DNA from 3 places in the Clostridium gelidum genome. Region 1 is predicted to be linked to each of the others. Evidence: predicted binding sites of a transcription regulator. Region 1 holds the regulator's gene; each other region holds the start of a gene.

Region 1 (11,244 bases):
TTATCCATAGCCATTTGTCTTTCACCTTGAACTACATTGATTTCAACTGATGTTTGACTGTCTGCAGCAGTTGAGAATACTTGGCTCTTCTTTGTTGGAATAGTTGTATTTCTTTCGATTAATGGAGTAGCTATTCCACCTGCTGTTTCAATTCCAAGTGTTAATGGAGAAACATCAAGTAATACTATATCCTTAACTTCTCCTGTTAGTACTCCTGCTTGAATAGCTGCACCAACTGCAACACATTCATCTGGATTAACTCCCTTAGATGGTTCTTTTCCTGTAAAGTTCTTAACTGCATCTACTACTGCTGGAATTCTTGTTGATCCACCAACTAAGATTATTTTTTCAATATCACTTAATGAAAGTTTAGCATCAGCTAATGCTTTTTTCATTGGTTCAATTGATCTTTGAACTAAGTCACTAGTAATTTCATTAAATTTCGCTCTAGTTAAAGTTAAATCTATATGTTTTGGACCTGTTGCATCTGCTGTAATAAATGGTAAGTTTATATTTGTTTGAGTTGATGATGATAATTCAATCTTAGCTTTTTCAGCAGCTTCTTTTAATCTTTGAAGTGCCATTTTATCTTGCATTAAGTCAATTCCATTATCTGATTTAAATGTGTCTGCAATGTAGTGCATGATCTTTTCATCAAAGTCATCTCCACCAAGCTTTGTATCTCCATTAGTTGATAATACTTCGAATACACCATCTCCAAGGTCTAGAATAGATACATCGAAAGTACCTCCACCTAAGTCATAAACTAATATTTTGTGATTATTATCTGTTTTATCTAAACCATAAGCTAATGCTGCTGCTGTTGGTTCATTTATTATTCTTAAAACTTCAAGACCTGCAATTTTTCCTGCATCCTTAGTTGCTTGTCTTTGGCTATCATTAAAGTAAGCTGGTACAGTTATTACTGCTTGAGTTACTGTTTCACCTAAATAACTTTCAGCGTCTGCTTTAATTTTTTGAAGTACCATAGCTGAAATTTCTTGTGGTGAATAGTTTTTTCCATCTATATCAACTTTGTATCCAGTTCCCATGTGTCTCTTTATTGAGATAATTGTTTTGTCTGGATTTGTTATTGATTGTCTTTTTGCAACTTGACCAACTAATCTTTCGCCACCTGCTTGAAATGATACTACTGATGGAGTAGTTCTAGATCCCTCTGCATTTGCAATAACTGTTGGTTCTCCACCTTCCATAACTGCTACACATGAATTTGTAGTTCCTAAGTCAATTCCTATAATTTTTCCCATAATATATTATTCCTCCTAAAACTTTATTAATTTATTTTAATTTAAATTTTTTATTTAATTTTTTTTACATTCTATAAATTTTTAATTAGCTACTTTAACCATTGTATGTCTTATTATTTTTTCATCCTTTTTGTATCCCTTTTGGAATACTTCTGCTATTACATTTTTATCTAAGCTTTCATCTTCTATATGCATTACTGCATTGTGAACATTAGGATCAAATTCTCCAGAAGCATCTATTTCTTCAATTCCAAGCTTTGTAAATGAATCTTGACACCCTTTTATTGTCATCTCAATTCCTTTTTTCAAATCTTCTACACTTCCATCAGCTGCAATAGCTCTTTCTAAGTTATCAAGAATTGGAACAATTTCTTTTAATACATCTACATATGCATCACTATATATTCCTTCTTTTTCTTTAGTAGTTCTTTTTCTATAATTATCATATTCAGCTGTCACTCTTAAAAGTCTATCTTTAGTCGCATCTAATTCTTCTTGCAATTTCTTATTTTCCTCTTTTTGTTTTTTTACTATATTTAGTTCATCATCTTCTGTAGTCTCATCATTTTCAGAGACTTCATCACATATTTCACTAGATTCCTCGTTTTCCATTTGGTCATTATTCACAGTTCCTTGTGTTTCTTTTTCAGTTACTGCTTCATCTTTAATTTCTTCATTATTTAGTTCTTCATTTTTTATATCTTTCTTTTTTTTCATAGCTCTAAAAACACACCTCTTCTCTTTAAATCTTACATCTATATTTTTTCATTACTTAACATATTATTAAGTTCTTTTATGACTTCCGCCATAATTGTTATTACCTTTGAATAATTAATTCTTCTAGGTCCAATTAATCCAATTTTACCAATTGGTCTATCTCTAAAAGAATATTCAGCAGATATTATACTACAGTCCTTAGCTTGCTTTCTATAATTTTCATCGCCTATACTAATTGTAATATTATCCTGTGGGTTAAATAGATCCATTATAGATTTTTTATCATTAAAAAGCGATAATATTTCTTTAGCTTTATCAATGTCGTTATATTCTGCATAATTGAATATATTTGTTGTTCCTTCCATAAATACTTCTGACGAATCTGTAGAATTTAATGTCTCATACAAAACTGGTAGAATTGCATTAAATATTTCTTCATATTCTCCTAAATCTTTTTTAAGATTATTAATTACTTCTAGATTAATTTCTTCTATTGAGAGATTTACCAATCTGTTATTAATAACTTGATTTATTCTCATTAAAGTTTCAATTTTAGGAACTCCACTATTCAACTTAAGCATATGATTTTTTATAAATCCAGTATCTGTTAAAAAAACTGATACTAAATTATATTCATCAACCTTGATAAGCTGAATTGATTTAACAAAACTCTTTTTAACTGATGGCGATTCAATCACACAAGTCAATTTAGTAAGCTCTGACAACAATGCACTAGTTTGCCTTACAATTTTATCTACTTCAAGCATTGCTGAATCAATTATATATTGCTTGATTTTCAAATCTTCCTCAACTGTTAGCCTTTGACTATCCATAAGTTTATCAACATATAATCTATATCCCTTACTAGAAGGAATTCTTCCTGCAGAAGCATGAGGTTGTTCTAAGTATCCCATATCTTCAAGATCGGCCATTTCATTTCTTATAGTTGCAGAACCGATACCTAAATTATAGTTTTTAGCAATTGTTCTTGAGCCTACAGGATCTCCTGTACGAATATAGTCATTGATAATAGCTTGAAGTATTTTTATTTTTCTTCCATCAATACTCATAACTTCACCTCTTTTTGTTAGCACTCATTAACCTCGAGTGCTAATGACTATGTTTTTAATATATTATTTTTGATGTTTTTTGTCAATTCCAATTCTATTTATTATAGCTTTCTACAGGTAATAATAATTTAATTTCATCACTTTATCTCTTTATATCTCCTATTTGCTTTAATTTTCTATATTATTTATTTTCATATACAAATTTTAGATATTTATTCTAATATTTTTAGTATAAATTCTCTATGATAATATGAAGTCACTCATTACATAATTAGATATTTCCATGCCTCTAGAACTTAAGAATAGTTTATCCGAATTACAAATTAATAATTCCTTTTTTATATTTTTTTCAATTATATCTCCATAGACTTCATATATATCTTTATTAAATTTTTTCTTAAATTCATTTATTTTTATTCCTTCAATCATTCTAAGTCCCATAAACACAAATTCTTCCATGTCATCATTTATGTCATTTTCATGAATTTCTTCTATTACAGTTTCATTTTTATTAATCTTCTCTATATATTTTTCAATATCATCTATATTTTTAATCCGCTTTTCATCTACAAACGAACTAGCTGACACGCCTAATCCTAAATATTCATTACATTTCCAATAAACTTTGTTATGAAAACATTCTTTATCTATCCTTGCAAAATTAGATATTTCATATTGGTGATACCCATATTTATTTAAAATATCTTTAGTTGATAAATACATCATTCTTTCTATATCTTCATTGGGTAACTTTAATTTATCTTTTTCATATAAATTATAAAAATGTGTTCCTTCTTCAATTATTAAGCTATATGCTGATATGTGATCCGGTTCAAGCTTTGCTATTTCCGTTAATGATTCTTTCCAATCTTCAATAGTTTGATTTGGTAATCCAAACATTAAATCTATATTTATGTTGTCAAATCCTATATCTCTAGCTAAATAATAGTTGTTTCTAAATTCCTCATAACTATGTATTCTTCCAATCTCTTTTAAAATAGAGTTCTTTGTGGATTGCAACCCCATACTGATTCTATTTACATTATATTTTTTCATAATATCCAGATTTCTTTTATTCAACGTTCCCGGATTACATTCAACAGTAAATTCCAAATTTTCCTTTAAATTTAATTTATTTATAGTATCTAATAAACTTTGTAAACTTGATTCATTTAAGTAAGAAGGCGTCCCACCACCAATAAATATGCTATTTATACTATATTTTTTAGCTTTTTGTAATATTTCTTTATTTAATGCATCTACATATTCATCCATAAATTTTTCTTTTCCCGAATAAGATGGAAAATCACAATAAAGACATTTTTGTTTACAAAATGGAATATGTATATATAAAGATATTTCTCCCATTATAATCCTCCTAAAAATTCTTTTTGATAGGTATTGCGTAACATAGCTAACCCTAATGAATACTCAGGTTAATTGTACAAACTACCGAAATAACGGTCATGCTATTGCAGTTAGGCATATGAAAGAAAATAACAAGTCCAAAATTCGATGTATATTTTGCGTCAGACGAGGAAGTATGTTTACCTCATAGCGGGCTATTATGTGAACATACTGACGAAGTATGACACGAAATAGACTAGCATATTGACTTGTTATTTTTTTGATTTTGCCTTATTCCTATACAAAGAAAGAGAATACATACGTGTGGAGCAGGCATTGAAAAATGAGCTGATGGCATATCTCAATGGAAAGTTGTTCCATTTAGATATACCCAGCGAAGTTTTTCTAGTCCTGCGGAACATGTTTGTATTCTCTTTCGGAGGGCTATCGCCGCACTTTAAATAATCCGCAATATCCGCATATTGTGAACTTATTTATGCTAGTAATTTTTCTGCTTGTTCTTTTAGTAAATTAATTTTGCTTTCTGCATCAACAACTGAAAAGCCATATACATCTACGAAGTTATAGAAATAATTAGCAAAAGATATTCTTTTATCACGTTTTATCTCTAATTTTCCGCCTATTCCTTCTAAAAATTCCACTTCTTTTTCATCGTATTCTCCATCAATAAGCGCAAGACCTATTAACTCAAAATAAATAATATTTTTCTTTCTTTCAGAAGAATTTTTTAATTTTTCATATATGGAATTTAAATTTGCGTCTGGTATTTCATTTTCTTTTATACTTAGTTCCTCAAGATAATCAGTATAAAGATTCTTTTCTTCTTTTGCGAAAGTATTGTCTGAATTTGCAAGACCTTTGACCAATTGCATAAAAGCAATTCCTTCATTTTTACTTAATTCATTTAAAAACATTCAAACCCCTCCTAAATTTCTATCAACAAAAAATTATTTGTATAATACTAATTATTATTATACAAATAATTCCTTAAAATTAATATATTTTTCTTTCATACATTTATATTTTTTTATTATACTCAATTGGAATTTTGATTAATTCCCCTAATTTATATGTATGAAATACCCCATTATATTTATCTGATAGCTAGCATCCGTAACACTCCCACTTCTTAAAGTGGGAGATAACGGCTGCACGCTCCTAGATAAGTTCAACTAAGATTCAGATGGGGATCAAACCCCACCTGAATCAAGTTTCACTTGATTAATCTACCTTTAAGATTGCCATAAATGCTTCTTGTGGAACTTCAACAGATCCGACCTGTCTCATTCTCTTCTTTCCTTCTTTTTGCTTTTCTAAGAGCTTCTTCTTTCTTGAAATATCTCCACCATAACATTTAGCTAATACATCTTTTCTCATAGCCTTTACAGTTTCTCTTGCTATAATCTTACCACCAATTGCTGCTTGAATTGGAACTTCAAACATTTGCCTTGGAATTGCTTCTTTTAATTTTTCAACTATTCCTCGTCCTTTATGATATGCTCTTTCCTCTGGAACTATCATTGATAATGCATCAACTATCTCAGCATTTAATAATATATCTAACTTAACTAGTTTAGTTCTAATATATCCTTTTAATTCATAATCTAAAGATGCATATCCTTTAGTTCTAGATTTTAGAGTGTCAAAGAAATCATATATTATTTCATTTAGTGGAATATCATATTTTACAACTGCTCTAGTTTCTTCTACATATTCCATATCAATATATACGCCTCTTCGGTCTTGGCACAATTCCATAACCGATCCAACATAATCTTTCGGAGTAATTATAGATGCCTTAACCACTGGTTCTTCCATATAATCCACTTCAGTTAAAGGTGGTAGATTAGTTGGATTTGTTATTTCTAATATTTCACCATCTGTTTTGATTACTTTATATATAACTGATGGTGCAGTTGTAATTATATCTAAATTAAACTCTCTTTCAACTCTCTCTTGAATTATTTCCATGTGCAATAATCCTAAGAATCCACATCTAAATCCAAACCCTAAGGCCATCGATGTTTCTGGTTCAAAGTTTAATGCTGCATCATTTATTTGCAATTTTTCTAGAGCTTCTCTTAATTCATCATACTTTGCTCCATCCACTGGAAATATTCCCGAATAGACCATTGGTATAGCAGGTTTGTAACCTACAAGTGCCTTTTGTGTTGGTCTATTAGCTTCTGTTATTGTATCGCCAACTCTAGCATCTCTAACATTTTTAATTGACGCTGTTACATATCCAACATCTCCTGCTATTAATTCATCAATTGGAAGTACTCCAGGAGTAAATACACCTACTTCTGTAACCTCATAAAATTTATTAGTCGCCATAAGCTTAATTTTGCTTCCAATTTTTACTTTTCCATCCATTACTCTTACTATGCACACAACACCCTTATAGCTATCATAATATGAATCGAAAATTAATGCCTTTAAAGGTGCTTCTTCGTCCCCATCTGGTGACGGTATGTTCTTAACAATATATTCTAGCACATCGCCTATATTAAGTCCTGTCTTGGCAGATATCATTGGTGCTTCTGATGCGTCTATTCCTATTACATCTTCAATTTCTTTTTTAATTTCTTCTGGTCTTGCAGATGGTAAATCAATCTTATTTATTACTGGTGCAATTTCCAAATTATTATCTAATGCCAAATAGCAATTAGCTAAAGTTTGAGCTTGAACACCTTGCGTTGCATCAACAACTAATATAGCACCTTCACAGGCTGCTAAACTTCTTGACACTTCATAATTAAAATCCACATGCCCTGGAGTATCAATTAAATTAAAAATATATTCTTCACCATTATCTCTTTTATATATAAGTCTCGCTGCTTGAGACTTTATTGTAATTCCTCTTTCTTTTTCTATATCCATATTATCTAGAACTTGTTCTTCCATTTCCCTTTTAGTTAAGGTCCCTGTAGTTTCAAGTAATCTATCAGCAAGGGTTGACTTACCATGATCAATATGTGCTACTATTGAAAAATTTCTTATATGTTCTTGTCTTACACTTTTCATACGCATAACTACCTTCTAACCTTAAGGCAGTTCATTCACCCCCGTTATAATTAAATCAGCTAAATTATAACATACATCCATTTAAAAAGGCTACAAGAAAATCTACTTGCAAACTTTTCTATGATAATTACATATAAGTTTATCTGCTAGCTCCTAGATAAGTTCAACTAAGATTAACTTAATTTCATAATTCCTTTATGCTATAAGTTCTCAATTGTGTTTTACACTTTTTCATATATGTATATTATTAAAAATTCCTTGTATTTTTTTTATAAAATCAGATTCATTTCTTATTTTAAAATTACTATCCCCTAGTCTAACCAATATGTCTTTTTCTGATTCTTTATAAATTTTTAAAAATGAATTATCTTTTATGAAATTTGAAAAATCTTCTCCAAATTTTTCACTTACAAGTTTATAATTTTCATTTGTATTCCCAAGAGGTGATAATGCTTTAGTATTAATCACATCAATTTTAATAATTCCAACTAAGACCGAAAATAAAATTAAAATTGCTGGTACTACTTTTTTAAATATGTAACCCTTAAAAATATTCTTCAATAAATAAACACCCTTTTCAATTAGTTGATTTATTTTTTAACTATCCCTAAAACTTTCTTTATTTTTTCTATTTACATTCTTTCCATATTTATAAAGTATTATTCATTAATCTAAATTATTATGTTATCGATGCATATTTACAGGTAATTTTCTACTGTATCACTATGTTACGTATTGTTTTATAATATCTAACTAAATGCTTTGGATTTTTATATGTGTAAAAATTCTGATTGTGTTATTGAACTTTTTTTATTGGTGCATATTATTTGAGAATATATATACTATTTTCAATACTTAAGAGTCTATCAAAACAGAGAAATTGGATACATGTTTGTTAAATCGGCATTAGAAAATAAGCTGTTGAAGCCTCTTAATGGCAGGTTGTTCCATTTATTGCTTGTCCTAAGCTCGTCTTAGGATCATGCAGAAATGGGTGCAACCTGCCATTTAGAAGCTTCCAGCGAACTTTTCTTAGTCCGATGGAACACACATGTATCCAATTTCGGAGGATTATACGCATAAGTGCAATTTTCACCCTTGGTATCTATTTATTTATAATTTCTGCAATTACTCTGGCCATACATTCTGCCGTAACTTTTGATTCTTGTGGGGTATTTTTATTGGCACCTATTTCAAAAAGCAAGCATCCATCGCTCTTACTTTGATTAAATGCCTTAATCCCCCTAGGATAAGTAAATATTTTTATAGGCAAACTTGGAAATAATTCACCTGTTTTATTAAATATTTTTTCTGTAAGCGCTTTATTTTTAGGATATCTTGTACTATTTTCAGCATTAACAAACATTATTTTAGATGCACTCATACCATAAATTTCTGTTGTTGTTGCAGCTTTATTTTCCAATGAATCTCTATGCAAGTCTATAATCATTTTAAAATCCCCATATTCTTTCAAGTACTTGTCAACTGTTTCTCCAGATCTTGTATAACTATCATTATAAGAAATACAGTGATCTGTTTTATCATGTATTACCGAGATTCCATAATTCCCCTCAAGTTCATTTGCAAGAACATCTCCAACTCCCACAACATTTATATTTTCATCCGAGCTTTCTGATTCAGTGCCATAACTTTCAGTTGTATGAGTGTGGTATATCAATATTTCTGGCTTTGACTTATTTATTTCCTTTTTCAAACTTGGATTGTAAATTTGTGTATTTTTACTATCATTATTTACAGGCAACTTAGAAATACTATCTTCACTTACTTGGAACGGATTAAAGGTAAACACTGATTTAGTGTCCGTATCATCTATATCATAAAAAAAGCTATTTTCATTTTGTATTATTCCTCTATAGCTAAAATTGTTTAAACCTAATACTTCAAAGCAAACATTCCTTAGCGAAAGCTTATTTTCAGCATAAGTCCCTTCATCATAAACTTGAGATTGTATTATTGGCATTCCTAAATTTAATAATTGAACATAAGCAAAGGCTCCTCTTTCTCTATTATTTTTTAGAATATTACCAAGTCTTATAAAAAAAATACTTAAAAACAAAATGAGAACTACTATACCTATATTTATATTCGGTTTTACTTTTATTTTTTTATTTATGCTATTTCTTCTTTCTCCTCTGCTCATATATATCACCATTCTCCCCCCTTGTACTCTTTTATAATTATATTAATAAATTTACATAATTATTCTAATTAAATTGGGAGTAGAAAATGAAGATTAACAGTATTCTAAATATAAATAGTAAATGCACCAAGACGAGCTTAGTGCATTTACTATTATTTATTTATTTGTTTATTATTTAAGTCCTTGTTCATAGCTTTCTACCATATGTTTAACCATGTTTCCACCAACACTTCCATTTTGTCTTGAAGAAAGGTTTCCTTTATCAACGTTTTCATAATCACTTAATCCAACTTCAGATGCAACCTCAGTTTTTAATCTGTTTAAACCTTGTCTTGCTTCTGGTACTAAAGTTCTGTTACTTCCACTATTGTTTGAAGCCATATAAATCTACCTCCTCAAAATCTTATTATTTATTATCTACCGGCATTAATATATTAACCACTATTCAAAATTATAATCTATTTAAATGCTGACAAAGGTAGAATTAATAGCTTGTATTAGATAACTTTAGATATTTTTCCTTTATAGTTCTTTATAGTTTCTCTATATGTAAGCTATTTCAACCCATAAATTTATTAATTTCCTCCATATTCATGTTAGGTTGCACAGCCATATTTATTCCATTGGCTATTATTTTTGATAAAGAATTAATAACTAAATCAATATCTTTTGGTGTAACTATCATGTCTGTACTAACTTGTGATGATAATACTTCCTTAATAAGATTCTCCTTTTCATTTTTATCTAAAGATTTTAGCATTTTATAAAAATCAGTTCCACTTGAGGAATTGCTTATTAGTGAATCTACAACTAAATCTATAGTATCATTAGCAATTGTAATTGCATCTACAACTGTTGGTACTCCTATAGCAATAACTTTAACACCCAAGTTTTCTTCATTTATCTGCTTTCTATTATTTCCAACTCCAGCACCCGGAGCTATTCCTGTATCTCCAATTTGGATTGTTGTATTTACTCTTTGAACCCGTCTTGCAGCTAATGCATCTATGCATATTACTAAATCTGGTTTTATTTTTTCCACAACACCCTTAATTATTTCCACAGTTTCAATACCTGTAACTCCTAGTACTCCAGGGGATATTGAACAAACTGGTCTAACAGAGTCATCAATTACTTCAGGCATTACTGCACTTAAATGTCTTGTTACCATTATTTTTTCTGTAACTTTTGGACCTAATGCATCTGGAGTTACCTGCCAATTTCCAAGACCTACAATTAAAGCAGTTTTTTCAGTGTCAATTTTTATTAATCTTCCTAAAATTTCTGATACTACTTCTGAAACTCTATTCATAGTTTCTCCATCATAAATAGTAAAATCAGGAATATCTATAGTTATATAATTCCCTTTTGGTTTTCCAATTTTTTTAGATCCTTCTTCATTTTTTACTTTTACTGTAGTTACCTTAATATCTTTTTCACTTTCTTCAATAACTTCTATTCCATCAATATCACCCTCGTCCTTATGGTTTGCTTTATAGATTTCCCTTGCTTCAAGTACTAGGTCTGTTCTAACATTTATCATATAAACACCTCTTTATATATTTAGTCAGTCTTATTTTTCCTTTTTCTTTGAATTTAATACTTGAATTACATAACTTCTGATGCTATAATA
Region 2 (11,244 bases), 2.6 Mb from region 1:
GATTTATTTATTCAAGTATTGTACATTATATAGTATATAAGTGGTCTTAAGATCAGCATACAAGGAGGAAATTAGATGTACGATAAAATAATGGAATCAGTAGGTTATATAAAAGGCAAAATAAATAGAAACCCTAAAATTGCAGTGATACTTGGATCAGGACTCGGGGATTTGATTAATTCAGTTGAAGGTGCAGAAAATATACCATATGAAAGCATTCCCCATTTTCCAATTTCAACAGTTAAAGGTCATGAAGGTAAATTGGTGTTTGGTACTATTAATGGGGTAGAAGTGCTACTTATGCAAGGAAGATTTCATTATTACGAAGGATATACAATGAAAGAAGTTACATATCCCATATATGTAATGAAACAATTAGGTATTGAAAAAATTATTGTAACTAATGCTTGCGGTGGAATTAATAAAAGTTTTGAACCAGGAACATTAATGATCATTAATGATTTTATAAATTTATTTGGAGATAATCCTTTAATCGGCGTAAATGATGAAAGATTAGGAACAAGATTTCCTGATATGTCAGAACCTTACAAGATAGAGCTTATTAACAAAGCTAAAAAGATTGCAGATGAGCTAGAGATAAAATATGGTGAGGGTGTTTATGCAGGATTTATGGGACCATATTATGAAACAGCTGCTGAAATTGTAATGATTGGAAGACATGGAGCTGATGCAGTTGGTATGTCAACTGTGCCAGAAACAATAGTAGCTAATTACTTAGGTATGGATGTGCTTGGAATAGCATGTATTACTAATATGGCAACGGGCATACAAAAGGTTAAGCATTCACATGAAAGAGTAGTGGAAACTGCTAAAAAGGCTTCTGTTGACTTGTGCAAATGGGTAGAAAGAATTATAGAAGAAATCTAATTATAACTACATAAGACTATATAAGGATTAAATTTTCTTTGTTGATTTCTTTGTTATGAGAAAGATTGACTTATATTAATATACTGAGAGTAGGCAGTCCATAGTTAGACTGCCTATAATTTGTATTGGGTTTATTTTTTCATTCCTGTATAAATGAAAACTGCATCTCTTAAAAAGATGGCTAAACCAGGTTGTTCTTTATCGTAATATTTAGTAAATCTTTCATCATCTACATACATTTGTACAAGTCCTGCATGGGCCTCTTTTGAGTAACTATTCCAAGAATAACTAAGCCAAGTACGATGTAATTCAGCAGCTTTTTGTGCAAGGTCGCTTGCTGGATCTTTAGTTTCAAATGCAACCATAAGTGTATCAATTACGCTTTTCTCTAGCTTATCATATTCATCATATTGCTCTTTAGTCATGTTTTTTAATTTTTTATTTGACGAATCAATTGCATTATCGCCATATTTTCCGCGTATCTCTGCACCATATTTTTTTTCATTATCATCAATAAGTTTTTGTTTAAATCCCTCGAATTTTTCATTATCGCTCATTATAATTCTCCCTTCTGATTCAGCTATTGTCTGATTAACATTAGCTATTAAAATATCTAATTGATTTCGTTTTGCAAGAAGCTTTTCACGATGTTCTTTCAGTACAGTTGCACTATCAAAGGTCGGGGATGTGATTATATATTTTATGCTTTCTAAATTCACACCTAATTCTCTGTAAAATAATATTTGCTGTAATCTATTTACTTCTTCTTGACCATAAATTCGATAACCGGATGAATTAATTCTTGCCGGCTTAAGAATTCCTATTTCATCATAATATCTAAGAGTTCTGGTACTAACCCCAGCCAAGCAGCCTAGTTTTTGCACTGTGTACTCCATGTGTTCACCTCCTTACAAGATTACTTTACTCCTTCACGTAGCGTGAATGTCAATAGTTCTTTATTTATTAAATTGTAATTATTCAATTAATTCATTATATGATACTTACAGTTATTCAAATTAGCAAGAATAATTTGACAATACGTACTCTTTGGTCTAAAATATTTTTTAGTAAAAAGAAACGAGGAGTGGTTATAAAGTGATAAAAGAAAATGGTAATATTTCAATTGATACAGAGAATATATTTCCTATTATTAAGAAGTGGCTATACTCTGACAAAGACATATTTATAAGAGAAGTCATAAGTAATGCATGCGATGCAATTAGTAAATTTCAAAGGTTAGCTTCATTTGGAGAAGCTACTGCACAAGAAGATGAACAATATAAAGTTATAGTATCTGTAAATAAAGAAAAGAAAACTCTTAAATTTATAGATAATGGTATTGGAATGACTGAAGAAGAGGTTAAAAAATATATCACTCAAGTTGCTTTTTCAGGGGCAACAGATTTTGTAGAGAAATATAAAGATAAGATGGATGAAGGTAAGGATATAATAGGTCACTTTGGACTTGGTTTTTACTCAACATTCATGGTTTCTGATAAGGTTCAAATAGACACATTATCATATAAAGATGAAGTTGAACCAATAAAATGGATTTGTGATGAAGGTGGCACTGAATATGAAATATCTATTTCAGAAGAAAGGACTACAAGAGGCACAACTGTAACATTATATATTAATGATGATAGTGCAGAATTTTTGGAAGAATATAAGGTTAGAGAAATAATAAAGAAATATTGTTCATTCTTACCTATAGAAATATATTTAGAAGATGAAAATAAACCAAAAGAAGAGCCTAAATATGAAACAAAGAAAAAAGAAGATGGAACTGAATATCAAGAATTAGTAGAAATAGAAGCTCCAAAATCGTTAAATGATACAAAGCCTTTATGGGTTAAAGCTCCAAAAGATTGTACAGACGAAGAATATAAGGATTTTTATAGAAAAGTATTTAATGATTTTAATGAACCATTATTTTGGATTCATTTAAATGTGGATTATCCATTTAACTTAAAAGGGATATTATATTTTCCAAAATTAACACATGAATTTGAAGCAACTGAAGGACAAGTGAAATTATTTAATAATCAAGTATTTGTTGCAGATAATATCAAAGAAGTAATTCCAGAATTCTTACTATTATTAAAGGGTACTATAGATTGTCCAGATCTTCCTTTAAATGTATCAAGAAGTTTCCTTCAAAATGATAAGGAAGTTTCAAAGATTTCTAATCATATAATTAAGAAGGTTGCAGATAAATTAGTAGACTTATTTAAAAATAGTAGAGAAGAGTTTGATAAATTTTGGCCAGATATACAAATATTTATTAAGTATGGCTGTTTAAGAGATGAAAAATTCTATGAAAAGATTAAGGAAATAATAATCTTTAAAAATTTAAAAGGTGAATTTGTAACATTAAAAGATTATCTTGAAGCTAATAAAGAAAAGCATGAAAACAAAGTATTTTATGCTAATGATGAAAAACAACAATCTCAATATATCAAGATGTTTAAAGAATATGAGCTAGATGCTGTAATATTTGATTGTACAATAGATGATCATTTTATTTCATTCTTAGAAATGCATGAGTCAGGAGTTAAGTTTAATAGAATTGATTCTGATATTTCTGATACACTCGGAAGTAAAACAGATGAAAATGATGAAACTCAAGTAGCAATAAACAAAGAAATCGAAGATGTATTTAAAAATGCTTTAGGAGAAAAGATTGCTAAATTATCAGTTGAAGGATTAAAAAATGAAGATACTTCGGCTCTTATTATAGTTTCAGAAGAATCAAGAAGAATGGCTCAAATGAGTAAGATGTATGCAAAATCAGGAATGAACTTTCCAGGGATGTTTGATGAAGAAAAGACTTTAGTTGTAAATAGCAAAAATGCTATCATTAAAAAGCTTGTAGAAGTTTCTAAAGATGATGCTAAAAAAGATGAAGTTAAATTCATTTGTGAACATATTTTAGATTTAGCTAAGATTGCTAATAAAGAATTAGATGCAAATGAAATGGATGAATTTATAAAGAGAAATAATGAACTTTTAAGGAAAGTTATTTTACTATAGTAGATAAGTGATAAGTGAGAGTCCAAATCTTGTATTTGGGTTCTCGAACTTAGTTAACTCGTGAATACGAGTTAACTTCCTTATTCATTTGGTTCCTCGAACTTAGTCAATTTGCATATGCAAATTAACTTCCTTAAAAAGTGATTTGATTATGGTCGCTTACCCTGTTAGTACTCAGCGACTGAAAAAATCGAGTTTCATTATTAAGTAAAGAAAAAATCATAATTTTAAATGTTAAATTGAATATTGTAAATTCTATAGTGTAATGCTATAATTACAAGAGATATTTTTTGAATGGAGGAGTTTTCATTTATGAAACATATAAAAACTATTAATAAACCAAATATCAAAAATAGCGTATGCAAACCAGGATGTAAGGAATGTGCAAACTCATGTCAATCAGCTTGTAAGACATCTTGTACAGTTGCAAACTTAGAATGTGAAAACTAATTATTCAAGCAGTAACTATTAAGTTACTGCTTACTTTATATTTGCATATATTTAGGAGGAATTTAAATTGTCTTTAATACATAAATTTAAGCAAGGTGAAAACTATTTTGTTTTAGATGTAAATACTGGAGCAGTTCACGTCGTGGATGAACTAGTCTATGATATATTAGGTGAGGATAAATTAAAGAATAAGAAAGAAGTTCTAGAAGAACTTAAGGATAAATATAATTTAGAAGAACTTTCAGAAGCTTATGATGAAATTCAACAATTAGCAGAAGAAGGTATTCTTTACTCAGAAGATCAATATGAAGAAATAGCACATAGTTCAATGGATGATAGAGATTACATAAAGGCTATTTGCTTAAATGTAATTCATGGATGCAATTTAAGATGTAAATATTGTTTTGCAGATGAAGGTGAATATCATGGACATGGTGGGGTAATGAACCTAGAAACCGCTAAAAAAGCAATTGATTATGTTATTAAAAGAAGTGGTCCAAGAAAGAATATAGAAATTGATTTATTTGGTGGAGAGCCAACTTTAATGATGGATACTATAAAAGAAATAGTACAATATGCAAGAGATAATGAAGAAAAGTGGAAGAAGAATATAAGATTTACTATGACTACTAATGCTACTCTTTTAACTCCAGACATGATGGATTATATGGATAAGGAAATGGGAAATATAATTTTATCATTAGATGGAAGAAAAGAAGTTAATGATAGTGTTAGAATTAAGCCAGATAAGAGTGGTTCTTATGATGATATTGTACCTAATATAAAAGAAATGATTAAAAGAAGAGCTAAGGGAAAAACTTATTATGTTAGAGGAACTTTTACAAGAGGAAATATAGATTTTTATGAAGATGTAATGGCTATGGTAAATGAAGGCTTTAAAGAATTATCAATAGAACCTGTTGTTTTAGAAAGTGGACATCCTCTTTCTCTTAGAGAAGAAGATATTGATACAATTTTTGATAATTATGATAAGTTATATGAAGAAATGGTAAAAAGAAAAAGAGAAGGAAATGAAGAATTTAAATTCTATCATTTTAATATAGATCTTGACGGCGGACCATGTGTTTATAAGAGAATTTCAGGTTGTGGAGCTGGCTTTGAATATGTAGCAATAACTCCACAAGGAGATGTATATCCATGTCATCAATTTGTTGGAAATGAAGAATTTAAATTAGGAAGTATTTATGATGATACTTACGATACAGAACTTGCTAAGAAATTTAAAAAGTCGCACATATACAATAAACCTAAGTGCAGAGATTGTTGGGCAAAATTCTATTGTAGTGGTGGATGCCAAGCAAATAATTTTAATTTCAATGGAGATATGAATATTCCTTATGAAATTGGATGCAAAATGCAAAAGAAGAGAATTGAATGTGCAATTGCATTAAAATGTGAAGAAAATTAATACTATATTTATATAGCGTAACTAAATAAGTAACATATTGTATTCCGGTTTCTGGAATTTTGATGGATGATTATAAGACTAGAAGTTGTACCATCAAAATTCCAATGAAACACTCCACACAATATGTTACTTATTTTTGTTGTAGCAAGTAACTTGAATTTTGTTAATCTTTTAGATAAATGAAAAGGTAGTAATTTTGAAAACTTTAAAGTTGTTATATTTTTTAATTTTATTAAAAATAGGTTATAATATAATAATATGAAACTAAAAAAGCAGATAATATTTGTGATTTTTTAGTTAGCAAATGTATTGATGATTAAAAATGATTTGGTTATTTATGCCAGGGATGAATTATTATATAAATTATAGTGTGCAAGGAGAATAGTAATTGGAAGAATATATTTTAGAAAATAAATTAAAATTAATATACAAGCATACTGAATCTGAACTCACATCGATTTGTATATCAATAGATGCTGGTGCGGGAGTTGAAAATGAAAAATATGGAATAGCTCATGCAACTGAGCATATGGTTTATAAAGGAACAAAAAATAGAACAGAGAAAGAAATAAATGAAGAGTTAAGTAATCTTTTTGGCTTTAATAATGCTATGACAAATTTCCCATACGTAATTTATTATGGAACACTACTAGAGGAAGATTTAAAAAAAGGTGTAGACTTATTAAGTGATATAGTTATTAATCCAAGCTTTAATGAGGTTGGATTTAAAGAAGAACTGGATGTAATAAAAGAAGAACTTAAAGAGTGGGATGAAGAATTAGAACAGTATTGTGAAGATAAACTTTTTTTAAATTGTTTTGATAATAGAAGAATAAAGTATCCCATTATAGGAACAGAGGAAAGTTTAGATAGTATTACTTTGAATGATATAAAAAAGTTTTATTCTGAATATTATTTCCCGGAAAATACTTCTGTTGTTATAATTTCATCAGCAAAATTTGACCAAGTTAAAGATATAGTAGAAGGATATTTCGATAAATGGAAAAATAGGATTATCTATAATAAATATAAAAAAGAAATAGAATATGAAGTTCTCAAAGCCTGTACATTTGATAATAAAAGAGATGGCACAAATACATGTAAAATTGAAATAGTATGCCCAATAGATAAGCTAAATGAGAAAGAAATGAGGGCTCTTAGAATCTTTAATCAATACTTTGGAGAAGGGGTTAATTCAATTCTTTATGATACTTTGAGAACTAATAAGGGACTTGTTTATGATGTGATCACTAAAATTGCACATGAAAACTATATAAAACTATATAAGATTACTTTTAGTACAGCAAAAGAAAATGTCAATAAAATTATATATTTAATTAAGGAATGTATAAGGAATTTAGAGTTATTAGAGCAAGCTTTAAATAAAAAGGAAATAGAACAATTAATCAAGAATTTTAAGTTGAAGAGATTATTTAGAGAAGAGCAGAGTATAATACTAGCAAAAGAATTAGCCACATATGATTGCATGTTTGGAGATTACAAAATATATGTTAATGAAATTGAGGGATTAGATTTATTAACTAATGAAATAATATTTAAAGTAGGTATTAGAGTATTGAAAAACTTAACAATACAAATAATTGATTAATATAAATGGAGGTTTAAAATGTATAGTTTTACAAATGATTATAGCGAAGGAGCACATTCAAGAATATTAAATGCGCTTTTAGAAACAAATTTAGAACAAACAAGTGGGTACAGTACAGATTATCACACAGAAAAAGCCATAGAGTTATTAAAAAAGAAAATGGATTGTGAAGATGTAGATATTCATTTATTAGTAGGTGGAACTCAAGTTAATCTTACTGCAATATCTGCTTTTTTAAGACCACACCAAGCTGTAATAGGAACTGATACATCTCATGTTAACTGCCATGAAACTGGAGCTATTGAAGCTACTGGACATAAAGTCCTTACAATGAAAACTGATGATGGAAAGCTTACACCAAGTTTAATTCAAAAGGTTTTAGATGGACATACTGATGAACATATGGTTCAACCCAAATTAGTGTATATATCAAACTCTACAGAACTCGGAACGATATATATAAAATCAGAATTAGAAGAATTACATAATTGTTGTATTAAAAATAACTTACTTCTATATTTAGATGGTGCTCGTTTAGGTACTGCACTTGTTTGTGAAGAAAATGATTTAACACTAGCTGATATAGCTAAATTAGTAGATGCTTTTTATATTGGTGGGACAAAAAATGGAGCTCTTTTTGGAGAGGCCCTTGTCATTTGCAATAATGAATTAAAAGAGGATTTTAGATATTTTATAAAACAAAAAGGTGGTTTGCTTGCTAAAGGAAGACTACTTGGAGTTCAATTTGAAGAATTATTTAAAGATGATCTATATTTTGATATTGCAAGACATGCTAATAAAATGGCTATTTTGTTAAAGAATGCGTTAAAAGAAAAAGGATATGAATTTTTAACAGATTCATCTACTAATCAGCAATTTCCTATTTTACCCAATGATATAATTAAGAAATTAAGCGAAAAGTATTCCTTTAATATTGAAAGGGTAATTGATAATAGTAATACTGCAATTAGATTAGTAACATCTTGGGCAACAAATGAAGCAAATGTCTTAGAATTTATTGAAGATTTGAATAGTATTTAGTTAGAATATAGATAACTACAGTGAAAATCGTACTTATGCGTATACCTTCCGAAATTGAATACATATTTATTCCAGCGGACTAAGAAAATTTCGCTGGAAACTTCTAAATGGGAGGTTGCACCCATTTCTGCTTGCTCCTGCGACAAGCTCAGGACAAGCAAAAAATAACAAGTCAGTATGCTAGTCTAGACATTAGATAAAATTTAAATATTATATGTTTTTTTAGGATGGCATAATATTATTCATCAAGTGTAAATTCTAAAATATCGCCAGGTTGACAATTAAGAACTGTACATATTGAGTTTAAAGTAGAGAATCTAATTGCCTTAACTTTACCAGTTTTTAAATTTGAAAGATTAACTGTTGAAATACCTACTTGTTCAGCTAAACGATTTAAGGATATTTTTCTATCTGCCATAACCCTATCGAGTCTTAAAATAATAGCCATATACTTTAATCTCCTTCTATAAAGTTTCATCTGAGTCTTTTTGTAATTCGCATCCGTAAACAAAAATATTAGATATTAGTAATATAAAAGATGCTGCGAAAATCATAGGAAGACTAGAGTTTATTTCTAAAACTACATCTTGGGTAACAATTCTAAGTAAAGAATATGCAACTAAATTAGGAACTATAGAATAAGCTATTAATAGGAGTCCAACTAATTTAATTTTACGAGCATTTTCATTTATAAATGGTGTATAGTTATTTTCTATATTGTTTAAAATCTTACTTATAAAATAGAAGGTTAAAATAATTAATGATTGATTGACTAAAAAAGTAACTTGAGTAATAATAAATGCAAATATTACATTGGAAAATGGTTGATCTAGAGAAGATGTAACTAATGACTTAGAAATACTCCCACCCATCCAAAATGATAAATTTGATGAGCGAATAATAAATTCATTTTTAAAAGAAAGTACTTCTAAGGAATTTCCTGATTGAGTAAGTATAAATATAGTATAAACTATACGGCTAAAAGCAATAAACACAAATATATATAAGAAAAGTTTTACAATATAATTTATGTTGTTGCAATTAGTGCGAATTGAAGTAATTGTTTTATTATTCATTTAAATAGAACCACCTTTACCAGTTTTATATATGAATAGTAACACTAAATATCAAACTAATCAATAATAATATAATGATAAACGTTAAATTATTATTGAATTATGATATAAATAAGAAAAAGTATGTAATTAAATAAGAATTAGTATGAAGAGGTATATTATGAAGAGAAAATTACCATTATTACAAGAACTACTTAAATATCATGATGAAAAGAATCTACTTCTTTCTATACCAGGAAATAAATGTGGAATTGGATTTTTAGGGGATGAGTTTGGAGAGAAGTTTGCAAATAGACTAGGCTTTTTAGACATAACAGAAGTTGATCCTTTAGACAATTTGCATTGTCCAGAAGGTGTTATAAAAGAAGCACAAGAACTACTAGCTAAAACTTATAAAGCTAAAAAAGCGTATTTTTTAGTAAATGGGAGTTCATCTGGAAATTTGGCTGCTATATTTTCTGCATTTGATGAGGGCGATGAGGTTTTAGTTGAAAGAAATTGTCACAAGTCAATTTATAATGGATTGATTTTAAGAAAACTAAAAGTTAAATATATAGAGCCTATAATTGATGATGAAAATGGTGTGTTTCTTCCTCCAGATAAAGAAAATATTTATAATGCACTCAGAGCATGTTTGAATCCGAAAGGAATTATATTAACTTATCCTAATTATTTTGGAATAACATATGATATTAAAGACATTATAATAGATTTGAAATTAAAAGGACTAAAAGTTATTGTAGATTGTGCTCATGGAGCTCATTTTGGTATAAATAAAAGATTACCTAAATCTGTTGCGAGTTTAGGAGATTATGTGGTTTTAAGTGCTCATAAAACTTTGCCTGCTTTGACTCAAGGTGCATATCTTTTAGTAAATGAAGAAAATAGTGTATTAGAATTTTATTTAAAAGCATTCATGACAACATCGCCTTCATATTTAATTATGGCATCTTTAGATTATGCTAGATATTACTTGGATAATTATGGTGGAAATGATTATGAAAAAATGATAGATACAGCTGAAATTTGGAAAGAAAAAATAAATAAACTCAAGAAAGTACGCATATTATGTAAGGATGATTTAAATGAACAATACAAGGCAAAAATGATAACTGAAACTAAAATTAAATCAAACGAAGAATATGATATTGATTTGAGTAGGTATATATTGATACTTCCCAAAGGATATAGTGGACATAAACTTCTAGATTATTTAAGAAATCAAAAGATACAAGCTGAAATGAGTTTTTCAAGAGGCGTGGTTTTAATATTATCTCCATTTAATACAGAAGAAGATTTTAAACGTATATATGAAGCTATTTCGAATCTCAAAATGAATAGCATAAGTGCGCAGATAGAATCGAAATATTTTTCGCATATTCCAGAAAAGAAATTTGAACCATATGAAGTATTTAAATTAAATGGTGAGTGGTGTGAAGTTGAAAAAAGCGTAGGTCATATTGCAAAGGATGCAATAATACCATATCCACCTGGGATACCTTTAGTTTGCCAAGGGGAAATTATTTCTGCAAATGCTATAGATATAATAAAAGACTATGTTGATAATAAGAAAAGTATATTGGGAGTTGAAAACAATAAGGTTCTAGTAATTCAATTTGCGCAGGAAATTGTAAATTAATTGTTAATTGAATCAATGGTATGAATTTGAATATTGTGTTAAAATATAGCTATTTAGAATAAATAGAATATAGGGAGGA
Region 3 (11,244 bases), 1.5 Mb from region 1:
CTTTCATGTATGAGACTGTTTTAACTTCTTCTAACAAATTGTTTTTTAATTTATATGATTCAGCTGCCATTACAACTTTTCTACATTGATCCACAACCTTAACCTTTTTAGCTTCTTTTATATATCCATTTACATTAGGTAAAATTGCAGCTGACAAAATTCCTATAATTGCTATTACTGCTATTATTTCAATTAAAGTAAATCCCTTACTCTTTCTACGTTTATTAAGAATTACTTTTCTACAAGCGTTTCTAATTTTTTCTTTTTTAATTATCACTTTTATAATCTTAATATTATAATAATTTTTCATTAATAATCCACCTCACATCTTTTTTATTATCTAAATTATGTCTATTCCATGATTTCTTATACACACTATTAACATAATTTCTAGTAATTTTTGATTAGAGATATTATCTCAATGATATTTATACTAATATTATATAGATATCCTATATAGCTTAATATTAGAATATCTATATTTGAAAATAGAATAAGGGTAAGCACTTATAGTAAATGCTTACCCTTTTAATTATTAGAATATTTCTTTATTTATAAATTATCTTAGTACATTCCATCCATTCCCATGCCTGCCCCACCTGGCATTGCTTGTTCTTTTGATGGAATATCAACTACTGCAACTTCTGTTGTTAAAAATGTTGAGGCTACTGATGCTGCATTTTGAAGTGCTGATCTAGTGACCTTAGTTGGATCTACTATTCCGCCCTTTAACATGTTTATATATGTTCCATGTAATGCATCATATCCTATTCCTGGTTCGCTACTTTTAACTTTTTCGATTATTACTGATGCTTCAACTCCTGCATTAGTTGCTATTTGTCTTACTGGTTCTTCTAATGCTTTAACTATTATATTTATACCAACTTGTGTATCAGGAACATCTGAAGTTAACTTAGCAACTTCATTCATTACATTGATATAAGCAGTTCCACCACCAGCTACTATTCCTTCTTCAACAGCAGCTTTTGTTGCAGCTAAAGCATCTTCAATTCTAAGTTTCTTTTCTTTAAGTTCAGTTTCAGTTGCTGCACCAACTTTGATTACTGCAACTCCACCAGCTAATTTAGCTAATCTTTCTTGTAACTTTTCTGTATCAAATTCTGAAGTTGTTTCTTCAATTTGAGCTTTTATTTGGTTAATTCTTTCTTTTATAGAAGTAGAATCACCTTTACCATTAACTATAACTGTATTTTCTTTACTTACTTTAATACTATCAGCTGTACCTAACATATCAACAGTAACTTCTTTTAAATCTCTTCCTAATTCTTCAGCTATAACAGTTCCACCAGTTAATATAGCTATATCTTGTAACATTTCTTTTCTTCTATCGCCAAACCCTGGAGCCTTTACAGCTACACACGTAAATGTTCCTCTTAGTTTATTAACTACGAGTGTTGCCATTGCTTCACCTTCGATGTCTTCAGCAATAATTAATAATTTCTTGCCTGCTTGAACTATTTGCTCAAGTATAGGTAAAATTTCTTGAATACTTGTAATCTTCTTGTCTGTTATTAATATATATGGATTATCTAAATTAGCTTCCATTTTTTCAGTATCTGTAGCCATATAAGGCGATACATATCCTCTATCAAATTGCATTCCTTCAACTACATCTAATTCTGTTCCCATTGATTTAGATTCTTCTATAGTAATAACACCTTCATTTCCAACCTTCTCCATAGCATCTGCTATCAACTTACCAACTTCTTCATCAGAAGCTGAAATTGCTGCAACTCTAGCTATATCTTCTTTACCTTCTACTTGCTTAGAAATCTTTTGAATTTCTTCTACAGCTTTATCTACAGCCATTTTAATACCTGTTCTAATTAAGATCGGATTAGCTCCAGCTGTAACATTCTTTAATCCTTCTCTAATTATAGCTTGTGCTAGTAGTGTTGCAGTTGTAGTTCCATCTCCAGCCACATCATTAGTTTTTGTTGCAACTTCTTTAACTAATTGAGCTCCCATATTTTCAAATGGATCCTCTAACTCTATCTCTCTTGCAATTGAAACTCCATCATTTGTTATTAATGGTGAACCAAATTTTTTATCTAATACAACATTTCTACCTTTAGGTCCTAAAGTAATCTTAACTGTATCTGCTAATTTATCTACACCTATTTGCATAGATCTTCTTGCATCTTCTCCGAATTTTAACATCTTAGCCATTTATATAACACGCTCCTTATAATAATTTATTTTATTTTCTGATTATCTTTGAATTTTCAACTTAAATTTCAAATTATTTATTCAACTATCGCTAGTATGTCTTCTTGTTTTAATATCGTATATTCTTCTGTATCTACTTTTACTTCTGTACCAGCATACTTAGAGTATAAAACCTTATCTCCAACCTTAACTTCCATATCTACTCTTTTCCCATCTACAATAGCTCCAGGGCCTACTGCTACAACTTCTGCTTCTTGTGGTCTTTCCTTTGCAGTACCAGTTAAGACTATCCCGCTTTTTGTCTTTTCCTCTGCCTCTAATTTTTTAATTACTACTCTTTCACCAAGTGGTTTAATGTTCATGAAAAACCCTCCTTATAATATATACCTTATTTTTATTTTTTTGTTAGCACTCGTCAATGTTGAGTGCTAATATAATTATAATATCCCTTATAGTCATATAATTCAAACATTACTTCTAATATTATATCCCTTTTTTCAGCGAATATTACTCATTATGTTAAATTATATCGCATTTGCTTAAATTTTCTCCATTTTATCGTGATTATAAATATTTTTTAATTAAAAACTCCAATCAAGTAAATCATACTGATTGGAGTTTTACTTCTTTAGTTATATAAAAAGACAACAACCCGTCAAAGAGGCAAAATAAACTAGCATCTTGACTTGTTATTTTTTAAGTCCTAAATATTATCTTTCTAAGTTTATATCATGATATTCTTCTATTGTTTTATTAGATAATACACTCTTAATTGTTCCTTGTTGATTTATTTTTGTAAATGGTGCTTTAGCTTTCATTACTGATACAATCTTAGCAGCTCCATTTATACAACCACCTTCACACATCATACCTTCAATAAAATTTCCATCTAATTTACCAACCTTAGCCATAGTCATAGTCTTCTTGATCTCTGCTCCACCCGAAATTTTAACTGGCTTAAAGTCTACATCAACACCTTTTTCTTGTACGTAGTTTTCTATAGCAGCAGTTAATCCTCCACCTAAAGCAAAATTTCTACCAAAGATTGAAGCCTCATCAACTACTATATCTTCACATGTTGTAGGATCTATTTCAAACGCATCAAATAAGGCTATTAATTCTTCAAAAGTTAATACATAATCAACTGAATCTTTTATAGAATCTATTAACACTTCATTTTTCTTAGCAGTACAAGGTCCTATGAATACTACTTTAGCATCCTTATCTTTAGCTTTTATATATCTACCTGTAGCTACCATTGGCGAAACAGTTCCTGAAATTCTTTCAGCTTGATCTGGCATGATTTTTTCAATATAACTTAAGAATCCTGGGCAACATGAATTAGTCATATAGCTATCGCCCTTTTCCATTCTCTCTACAAATTCATTACTTTCATGTACAGTAACAGCATCTGCTCCGCATGCTGCTTCTAACATATCTGTAAATCCTAATGCTTTAATTGCATTCTTAACTTGTCCATAAGTTGTCTTTGGTCCAAATTCTCCAGTTATCGCTGGTGCTACTACAGCATAGATATTGCCGTTTTGTGTTAATCTATTAACAACCTTGACGATTGAACTTTTATCTTCTATAGCTCCAAATGGACACGCTGACATACAAGCACCACAATTTACACACTTATTTTCTTGAATTTCAGCACTGAAATCTTCTACGTTATAGCTTAATGCCCCTGTTGGACATGATTTCTTACAAGGTCTCATATCTTCTGCAATAGCATTGTAAGGGCATGCCTTATTACACATTCCGCATTCCTTACATTTATCAAGATCAATATAAGCTCTTCCATCAACATATGTAATCGCTCCAAAATTACATGAACTTTCACACTTATGAGCTATACAATTTCTACACGCATCAGTAACTTGAAATTTCTTTGTTGGACATCTATCACATGCTGTTTTTATAACATATAATATTTGCTTTTCTTCATCTATATCCACTAGTTCTTGTGCATTCTTACCACTTGGCATACAACCGGCCGCAAGTTTTGCTCTTTCTAAAACTACATCTCTTTCGTGTTCAACAGTATCTCTATAATTTGCAATTTCTCCTGTAATCATATCATAAGGAATTTTCTCTATTTCTTCTTTGCTGATTTTATTTTCCTTTGCTAATACTGCAACTCTAGTAAGAACCTCATGTTTTAGTTTTAAAAGTTGATTATCAAATTGAAACATTATGCACACTCTCCCATGAATAATTTTATATTATTTTTTAGCATGAGATAATTATAACATATTATTGTTAAAAATATAACAAGTATTATGTAGTTTAAATTTTCTGAATTTTCCAATTTTTATTTTAATTTGTATCTACTTAGTTTTAATATTTTTCAATCTTTACTCTTCAATTTTTATTTTATTTTCCCGTGCATAATAAAAAAGATATTGTTGTGCAAATCCAGCTACTTCACCGAATTTACTTCTTGCAAAAATTCTGATTTTATTTAAAGATGAATCCTCTGCTCCATAAAAATGAATCATAGCTCGTTTAACCCATACATCTACTGGAAATGCTGAAGTCTTTTCCATAGAAAATAACATTATGCAATCAGCAACCTTAGCTCCAACACCCTTAAATTCTTGTAGCGCATTATGACATTCATCATCATTTAAACTTTTTATATAATCTAAATCGTATTTCATAGATGAATTTTCTTCATCTATATTTGAATTCCCTTTTTCCATTTTAGAACTATATGCATTTTTAATTGTATCAATTAAGTATTTACTTCTAAATGAAGCTCCTGTTTCTTGTATTTCTTCTAGGGTAGCATCTTTTATGTCAGATATACATGGAAAAGTATAATAAGTCTTATCTTTATATTCAATTTTTTTGCCCCATTTAATTGATATTTTGTTTACAGTTTTTTTTATTGATGGAATATTATTTCTTGCAGAAATAATAAAACTTAGTAACATTTCAAATGAGTCTTGATTTAAAACTCTTATGCCATATCCAAACTCAATACTTTGTCTAAGCAAAGTATCTTTTGATAATTCATCTTTTATTTTTGAATAATCTCTATCTAAATCAAAATATTTTAACCAGATTTTTTTCACTTCTTCTTCTGTTGAATTATATATTAAGATATTATTGTCCTGTTCCTTAAGTTCTATTACCTTTCCAAAAGCAATAATAATATAATTACTTTCTGCAATTTCCTCAAATCTAAAGATTTGTCCACACTCAAATATATGTTTCAACTTAAAATTCTTAACTTCTTCTATTATTACATAGTCATCACAAGACTTTACTGTTTTATAATCCATTCTATCCTCAAACCTCCTAAATATGTTTATCATACTTTTCAATTGATAATGTACAATTGAACATTAATCCTGAAATTACTCTGCATTCTTCTAAATATATATATCTATTTATGCTTCTCTTTAAGAATAATATCTTCTAAAATTTCAGCACTAATTTCTATCATTAGTGTACACCTTTTTACATTTATATATTCTTTCTTTAAATCAATGCATTTAATATATCCTAGCTTTTCCTTAAATCTTTCAATAAATTCTCTTGTCATTTCTTTAACTATAGGACTTTTATGTCCACTTACTTCAGTAAACATTATCCCAATTACTCCAATAGATCCAGTTACTACGCCACAAACATCACCAGTTGCCATTCCGCCACCAAAACCAGCCATAACTTTTAGTGTTCGCTCCGATAAATTCAAATTATATTCTTCATTTGCTGCATACATTATACATTCTGCACAATTTAAGTCATATTCTTCATTCCAATATTTTTCAGCTGTTTCTTTTAACATTTATATACCATCCTTGCCTAAAAATTATTCTCCTTTAATATATTATATCATTTAGATTATAATCATCAATGAAAAAGACTCCAGAATTATTATTCTGAAGCCTTTTTCTCTATACTATTAATTCTACTTTACTATTTAGAATAATCGTAGAATCCTTTTCCTGATTTTCTTCCAAGCCATCCAGCTCTAACATATTTTCTTAATATGCTACTAGCTCTGTACTTGCTATCTCCTGTTTCACTAAATAAAACATCCATGATAGCTAAACAAACATCTAATCCTATAAGATCTCCTAATGCTAAAGGTCCCATTGGGTGATTAGCACCGTATTTCATTGCATTATCTATATCTTCAACTGAAGCAATTCCTTCTTGTAATATAAAAGATGCTTCATTAATCATTGGAATAAGAATTCTGTTAACTACGAATCCTGGAGCTTCTTTAACTTCAACAGGTTCCTTTCCTATTTCAACAGATAATGCTTTAACAGCATCAAAAGTTTCATCAGATGTAGCTATACCTTTAATTATTTCAACTAGCTTCATTACTGGAGCTGGATTAAAGAAATGCATTCCTATAACTTTATCTGGTCTCTTTGTTGCTGAAGCAACTTCAGTAATTGATAAAGATGAAGTGTTTGAAGCTAAAATTGTTTCAGCCTTACAAATTCCATCTAATTCAGCAAATATTTCTTTCTTTATTTTCATGTTTTCTATAGCAGCTTCAACTACTAAATCGCAGTCAGCAGCAAGCTTCATGTCAGTTGTTCCTGAAATTCTTGAAAGTATTTCTACTTTAACTTCTTCAGTCATTCTTCCTTTAGCAACTTGCTTTTCTAATCCTTTAGTAATTCCAGCTATTCCTCTATCAACAAATTCATCTTTTATATCTCTTACTATTACTTCGCAACCCTTTTGAGCGAATGCTTGAACAATACCAGCACCCATAGTTCCTGCTCCAAGTACAAAAATCTTTTTCATTAATTATTCCTCCTCAAAATTTTTGATTATAGATATACTTAGTTAAAATAATTTATTTTATACATAATAACTCAAAGCTATTATGTATATTTTGTATCAAACAAAAAAGTATGTTCACCTTATAGTATAAGGCTATTAGATGAACATACTGACATAGTTGAAATAATTTATTTCATCCATAATAAATACCAAGTCAAAGCTACTATATATATCTTGTGTCAAATGAGAAAGCAATATTCATTTCATAGTATAAGGCTATTAGATGGACATACTGACGTAGCATGACATAAAATAGACTAGCAGCATAATGACTTGTTAATCTTTAATATGCTTTAACTAAGAATTAATTCAAATTAATATTTTATATTTTTGAATAATAGCTTTTCTTGTCATATTATTCAGCGTTCTTTATTTCTTTAACTTGAGCTGTTAATTCTGGTACTACCTTAGCGATGTCTCCAACTATTGCATAATCTGCAAGCTTCATTATTGGAGCTGAGTCATCTTTATTAACAGCAATGATTAAATCTGATTCTTGCATACCAGCAACGTGTTGGATAGCTCCCGAAATACCACAAGCTATATAAATTTGAGGTCTAACAGTTTTACCAGTTTGACCAACTTGATATGCTCCATCAATCCATCCATTTTCAACTGCTGCTCTTGATCCAGCTACAGTTCCGTCTAAAGCTTTTGCTAATTCCTTAAGTAGTTCAAAGTTTTCTTTGCTTCCAACTCCTCTACCACCTGATACTATGAAATCTGCTTCAGCTATATCTATAATTTCTTTCTTAGATTTAACAATTTCTAAAACCTTAGTCATTATATCGCTTTCAGCTAATTTAACTTCAACCTTTTCAATTTTGCAGTTTGCTGCGTCAGTAGTAATTTTTGCAAATACTCCTGGTCTTACTGTAGCCATTTGTGGTCTATGATCTGGACAAGCAATTGTAGCCATTAAGTTTCCACCAAATGCTGGTCTTGTAGCTAAAAGAGCTCCGCCTTCAACTTCAACTTCAATTGAAGTACAGTCAGCAGTTAATCCAGTTGATAATCTAGCTGCTACTCTTGGACCTAAATCTCTTCCAATAAAAGTAGCTCCTACGAATAATATTCCTGGCTTTCTTTCGTTAGCTAAATCACAGATAACCTTAGTATAAGCGCCAGTTGTATAGTGCTCTAAATCTTTGTCATCAGCAACTAAAACTTCATCAGCACCGTGCTGCGCTAATGTCTTTGCTAATGCATCTATGTTATTTCCTAGTAATAAAGCAGTTAACTTTACTCCTAATTCATCAGCAATTCTTCTACCTTCTCCAAGTAGTTCTAAAGATACTTTTTGTAACTCGCCTTCTCTTTGTTCAGCAAAGACCCAAACGCCTTTGTAATCTTCTATATTCATATTAAATTACCCTCCTATTATCTTAGATGTAGTGTTTTTCTTTTAATTTTCCTACAACATAATATGCTGCATTTTTAGGTGATTCTCTAACTATTTCTCCGGCACCTTTAACTTCTTTAGTCATTGACTTTTTAACCTTTGTAGGTGAACCTTTAAGTCCTAATTCATTCTTATCTACATCTATATCATCTGCTGACATAACCTTGATTTGATCATCATTCGTTGCGAATATATCAGCTATATTCATGTATCTAGCTTCATTTAATTCTTCGATTGCAGTTAATAGACATGGAGTTTTAACTTCTACCACTTGATATCCATCTTCTAATGCTCTCTTTACTATTAATGTATTACCTTCAACTTTAATGTCTTGAACGTAAGTTACTTGAGGAATGTTTAAATGTTCAGCTATTTCTGGTCCAACTTGCGCTGTGTCTCCATCAATTGCTTGTCTTCCAGCAAGTACTATATCATAATCTAACTTTTTAATAACTCCTGCAAGTGACTTTGAAGTAGCTAACGTATCAGCTCCTCCCATACATCTATCTGTTAATAGGATAGCTTCATCAGCTCCCATACATAATGCTTCTCTAAGTACAGCTTTAGCCATTGGAAGTCCCATTGTTATAACTGTTACCTTAGCACCATTAGTTTCTTTTAATTGTAATGCACCTTCTAAAGCATGTTTGTCCTCTGGATTCATTATTGATGGAACTCCATCTCTTATTAACGTACCAGTTTTAGGATCAATCTTTACTGCTGCAGTATCTGGAACTTGTTTTATACAAACTACTATATTCATTATAAAATTCCTCCTATCTTAAAATGCTTCCTGCGATAACCATCTTTTGAACTTCTGAAGTTCCTTCATAGATTTCTGTTATCTTAGCATCTCTCATCATTCTTTCAACTGGGTATTCTTTAGTGTAACCATATCCACCAAAGATTTGTACTGCCTTAGTTGTAACTTCCATTGCAACATCTGCTGCAAATAATTTAGCACGAGCAGCTTCAAGTGAGTATGGCTCACCAGCTTGTTTCTTGCATGCAGCTTTGTATACTAGATACTTAGCAGCTTCAATCTTAACATCCATTTCAGCAATGTACCATTGTAATCCTTGGAATGCTGAAAGTGGTTTTCCGAATTGTTTTCTTTCTTTCATGTATGCAACTGCTTCCTCGAAAGCTCCTTCTGCAATACCTAAAGCTTGAGCAGCTATACCAATTCTTCCTCCATCAAGAGTCTTCATTGCTATACCAAATCCCTTACTTTCTCTACCAATTAAGTTTTCTTTTGGTACTATACAATCTTCCATAACTAATTCAGTAGTTGAAGATGCTCTAATACCCATCTTGTTTTCATGTTTTCCTACTGAGAATCCTTTGAATGATTTTTCTACGATAAATGCAGAAATACCTTTAGTTCCTTGGCTCTTATCTGTCATAGCAAATATTATGAAAGTTTCAGCAACTCCACCATTTGTTATAAAGATTTTTGAACCATTTAATATATAGTTATCTCCATCTAATACAGCTGTTGTTTGTTGTCCTGCAGCATCTGTACCAGCACCTGGTTCAGTTAAACCGAAAGCACCAAGTTTCTTACCTTTGCAAAGATCAGGTAAATATTGTGCTCTTTGAGCTGGAGTACCATTTTCAAAAATTACTGACGCACATAATGATGTATGAGCTGAAAGTATAACTCCTGTAGTAGCACAAACTTTTGATAATTCTTCTACAGCTATTATGTAAGAAAGAACATCTCCGCCTGCTCCACCAAATTCTTTACCGAATGGGATACCCATTACTCCTAATTTAGCCATCTTTTCAACGTTTTCCATAGGGAATCTTTCTGTTTCATCAATTTCAGCAGCTATTGGTTTAACTTCGTTTACTGCGAATTCTCTGATCATTTGTTGTACTAATTGTTGTTCTCTAGTTAATTCGAAATTCATTAAATTATCCTCCTTGTTAATTAAACCTATTTGATACCAAACTATATATAAATCTCTAATAGATTTTTAACTTAATCTTTAAATATTATTTGTTATTTAAAATTATTTATTTTGGAAATTCTTTTCTGTTCTTCTTTCTAAGAACGCAGTCATTCCTTCTGTTTGATCTTCTGTTGCAAAACATTTACCAAAATCTTCTGCTTCTATTAATATAGCTGCATCGATATCAACTTGCATTCCTCTATCAATAGCATCTTTACAATATGCCACTGCCTTTGGAGCATTAGCTGCAATCTTATTTGCCATTGCTTTTGCTTCATCCATTAAACTTTCTAATGGAACTATTTTATTTACTAAACCTATTCTGTAAGCTTCTTCAGCTTTAATAATGTCACAAGTATATATTAATTCTTTAGCTTTTCCAGGTCCTACAATTCTAGCTAATCTTTGAGTTCCACCAAATCCAGGAGTTATTCCAAGACTTGCTTCTGGTTGACCAAATTTAGCTTTTTCTGAAGCTATTCTTATGTCACATGACATAGCAAGTTCACATCCACCACCAAGAGCAAATCCTGATATAGCTGCAATAACTGGCTTATCCAATTTTTCTAATCTTCTGAAAACATTGTTTCCTAAGATTCCAAATTCTTTACCTTGTTCTTCGTTAAGATCTTTCATTTCTGCAATATCTGCTCCGGCTACAAAAGATTTTTCCCCAGCACCAGTTAATATAACTGCATATACATTGCTGTCTTTTTCTAAATCTTCTAAAACAGTATCCAAATCTTTTAATGTTTCTGAATTTAATGCATTTAGTGCCTTTGGTCTATTGATTGTAACAATAGCTAAATGTCCTTCTTTTTCAAGAATCACATTTTTTAATTCCATGTTAAGGTCCTCCTTCAAACTTGCTTA

The links. Region 1 encodes HrcA, which represses chaperone genes, less so after heat shock. Its sites were predicted from a motif close to TGTTAGCACTCNNNNNNNNNGAGTGCTAACA; they were not measured.
Region 2: the regulator HrcA is predicted to act here: its motif matches at 1,951-1,981, upstream of htpG (molecular chaperone HtpG).
Region 3: the regulator HrcA is predicted to act here: its motif matches at 2,594-2,624, upstream of groES (co-chaperone GroES).

Annotation. Positions count from the first base shown of each region.
Region 1 is NZ_AP024849.1:4,993,430-5,004,673, forward strand. Features, by position in the region: gene dnaK (molecular chaperone DnaK) at 1-1,268, opposite strand, end outside; gene grpE (nucleotide exchange factor GrpE) at 1,350-1,985, opposite strand; gene hrcA (heat-inducible transcriptional repressor HrcA) at 2,024-3,055, opposite strand; gene hemW (radical SAM family heme chaperone HemW) at 3,296-4,423, opposite strand; gene psyc5s11_RS23065 (hypothetical protein) at 4,897-5,337, opposite strand; gene lepA (translation elongation factor 4) at 5,645-7,450, opposite strand; gene psyc5s11_RS23075 (hypothetical protein) at 7,682-8,011, opposite strand; gene psyc5s11_RS23080 (stage II sporulation protein P) at 8,556-9,620, opposite strand; gene psyc5s11_RS23085 (alpha/beta-type small acid-soluble spore protein) at 9,783-9,992, opposite strand; gene gpr (GPR endopeptidase) at 10,171-11,154, opposite strand.
Region 2 is NZ_AP024849.1:1,569,567-1,580,810, forward strand. Features, by position in the region: gene psyc5s11_RS07000 (purine-nucleoside phosphorylase) at 76-888, shown strand; gene psyc5s11_RS07005 (MerR family transcriptional regulator) at 1,020-1,784, opposite strand; gene htpG (molecular chaperone HtpG) at 1,984-3,921, shown strand; gene scfA (six-cysteine ranthipeptide SCIFF) at 4,234-4,371, shown strand; gene scfB (thioether cross-link-forming SCIFF peptide maturase) at 4,439-5,800, shown strand; gene psyc5s11_RS07025 (M16 family metallopeptidase) at 6,189-7,409, shown strand; gene psyc5s11_RS07030 (threonine aldolase family protein) at 7,428-8,450, shown strand; gene psyc5s11_RS07035 (helix-turn-helix domain-containing protein) at 8,689-8,898, opposite strand; gene psyc5s11_RS07040 (DUF2975 domain-containing protein) at 8,915-9,526, opposite strand; gene psyc5s11_RS07045 (aminotransferase class I/II-fold pyridoxal phosphate-dependent enzyme) at 9,687-11,165, shown strand.
Region 3 is NZ_AP024849.1:445,495-456,738, reverse strand. Features, by position in the region: gene psyc5s11_RS02080 (prepilin-type N-terminal cleavage/methylation domain-containing protein) at 1-310, opposite strand, end outside; gene groL (chaperonin GroEL) at 565-2,190, opposite strand; gene groES (co-chaperone GroES) at 2,268-2,552, opposite strand; gene psyc5s11_RS02065 (4Fe-4S dicluster domain-containing protein) at 2,901-4,388, opposite strand; gene psyc5s11_RS02060 (DNA-3-methyladenine glycosylase family protein) at 4,551-5,483, opposite strand; gene psyc5s11_RS02055 (C-GCAxxG-C-C family (seleno)protein) at 5,588-5,992, opposite strand; gene psyc5s11_RS02050 (3-hydroxybutyryl-CoA dehydrogenase) at 6,124-6,972, opposite strand; gene psyc5s11_RS02045 (electron transfer flavoprotein subunit alpha/FixB family protein) at 7,367-8,374, opposite strand; gene psyc5s11_RS02040 (electron transfer flavoprotein subunit beta/FixA family protein) at 8,397-9,176, opposite strand; gene psyc5s11_RS02035 (acyl-CoA dehydrogenase) at 9,190-10,329, opposite strand; gene psyc5s11_RS02030 (short-chain-enoyl-CoA hydratase) at 10,432-11,217, opposite strand.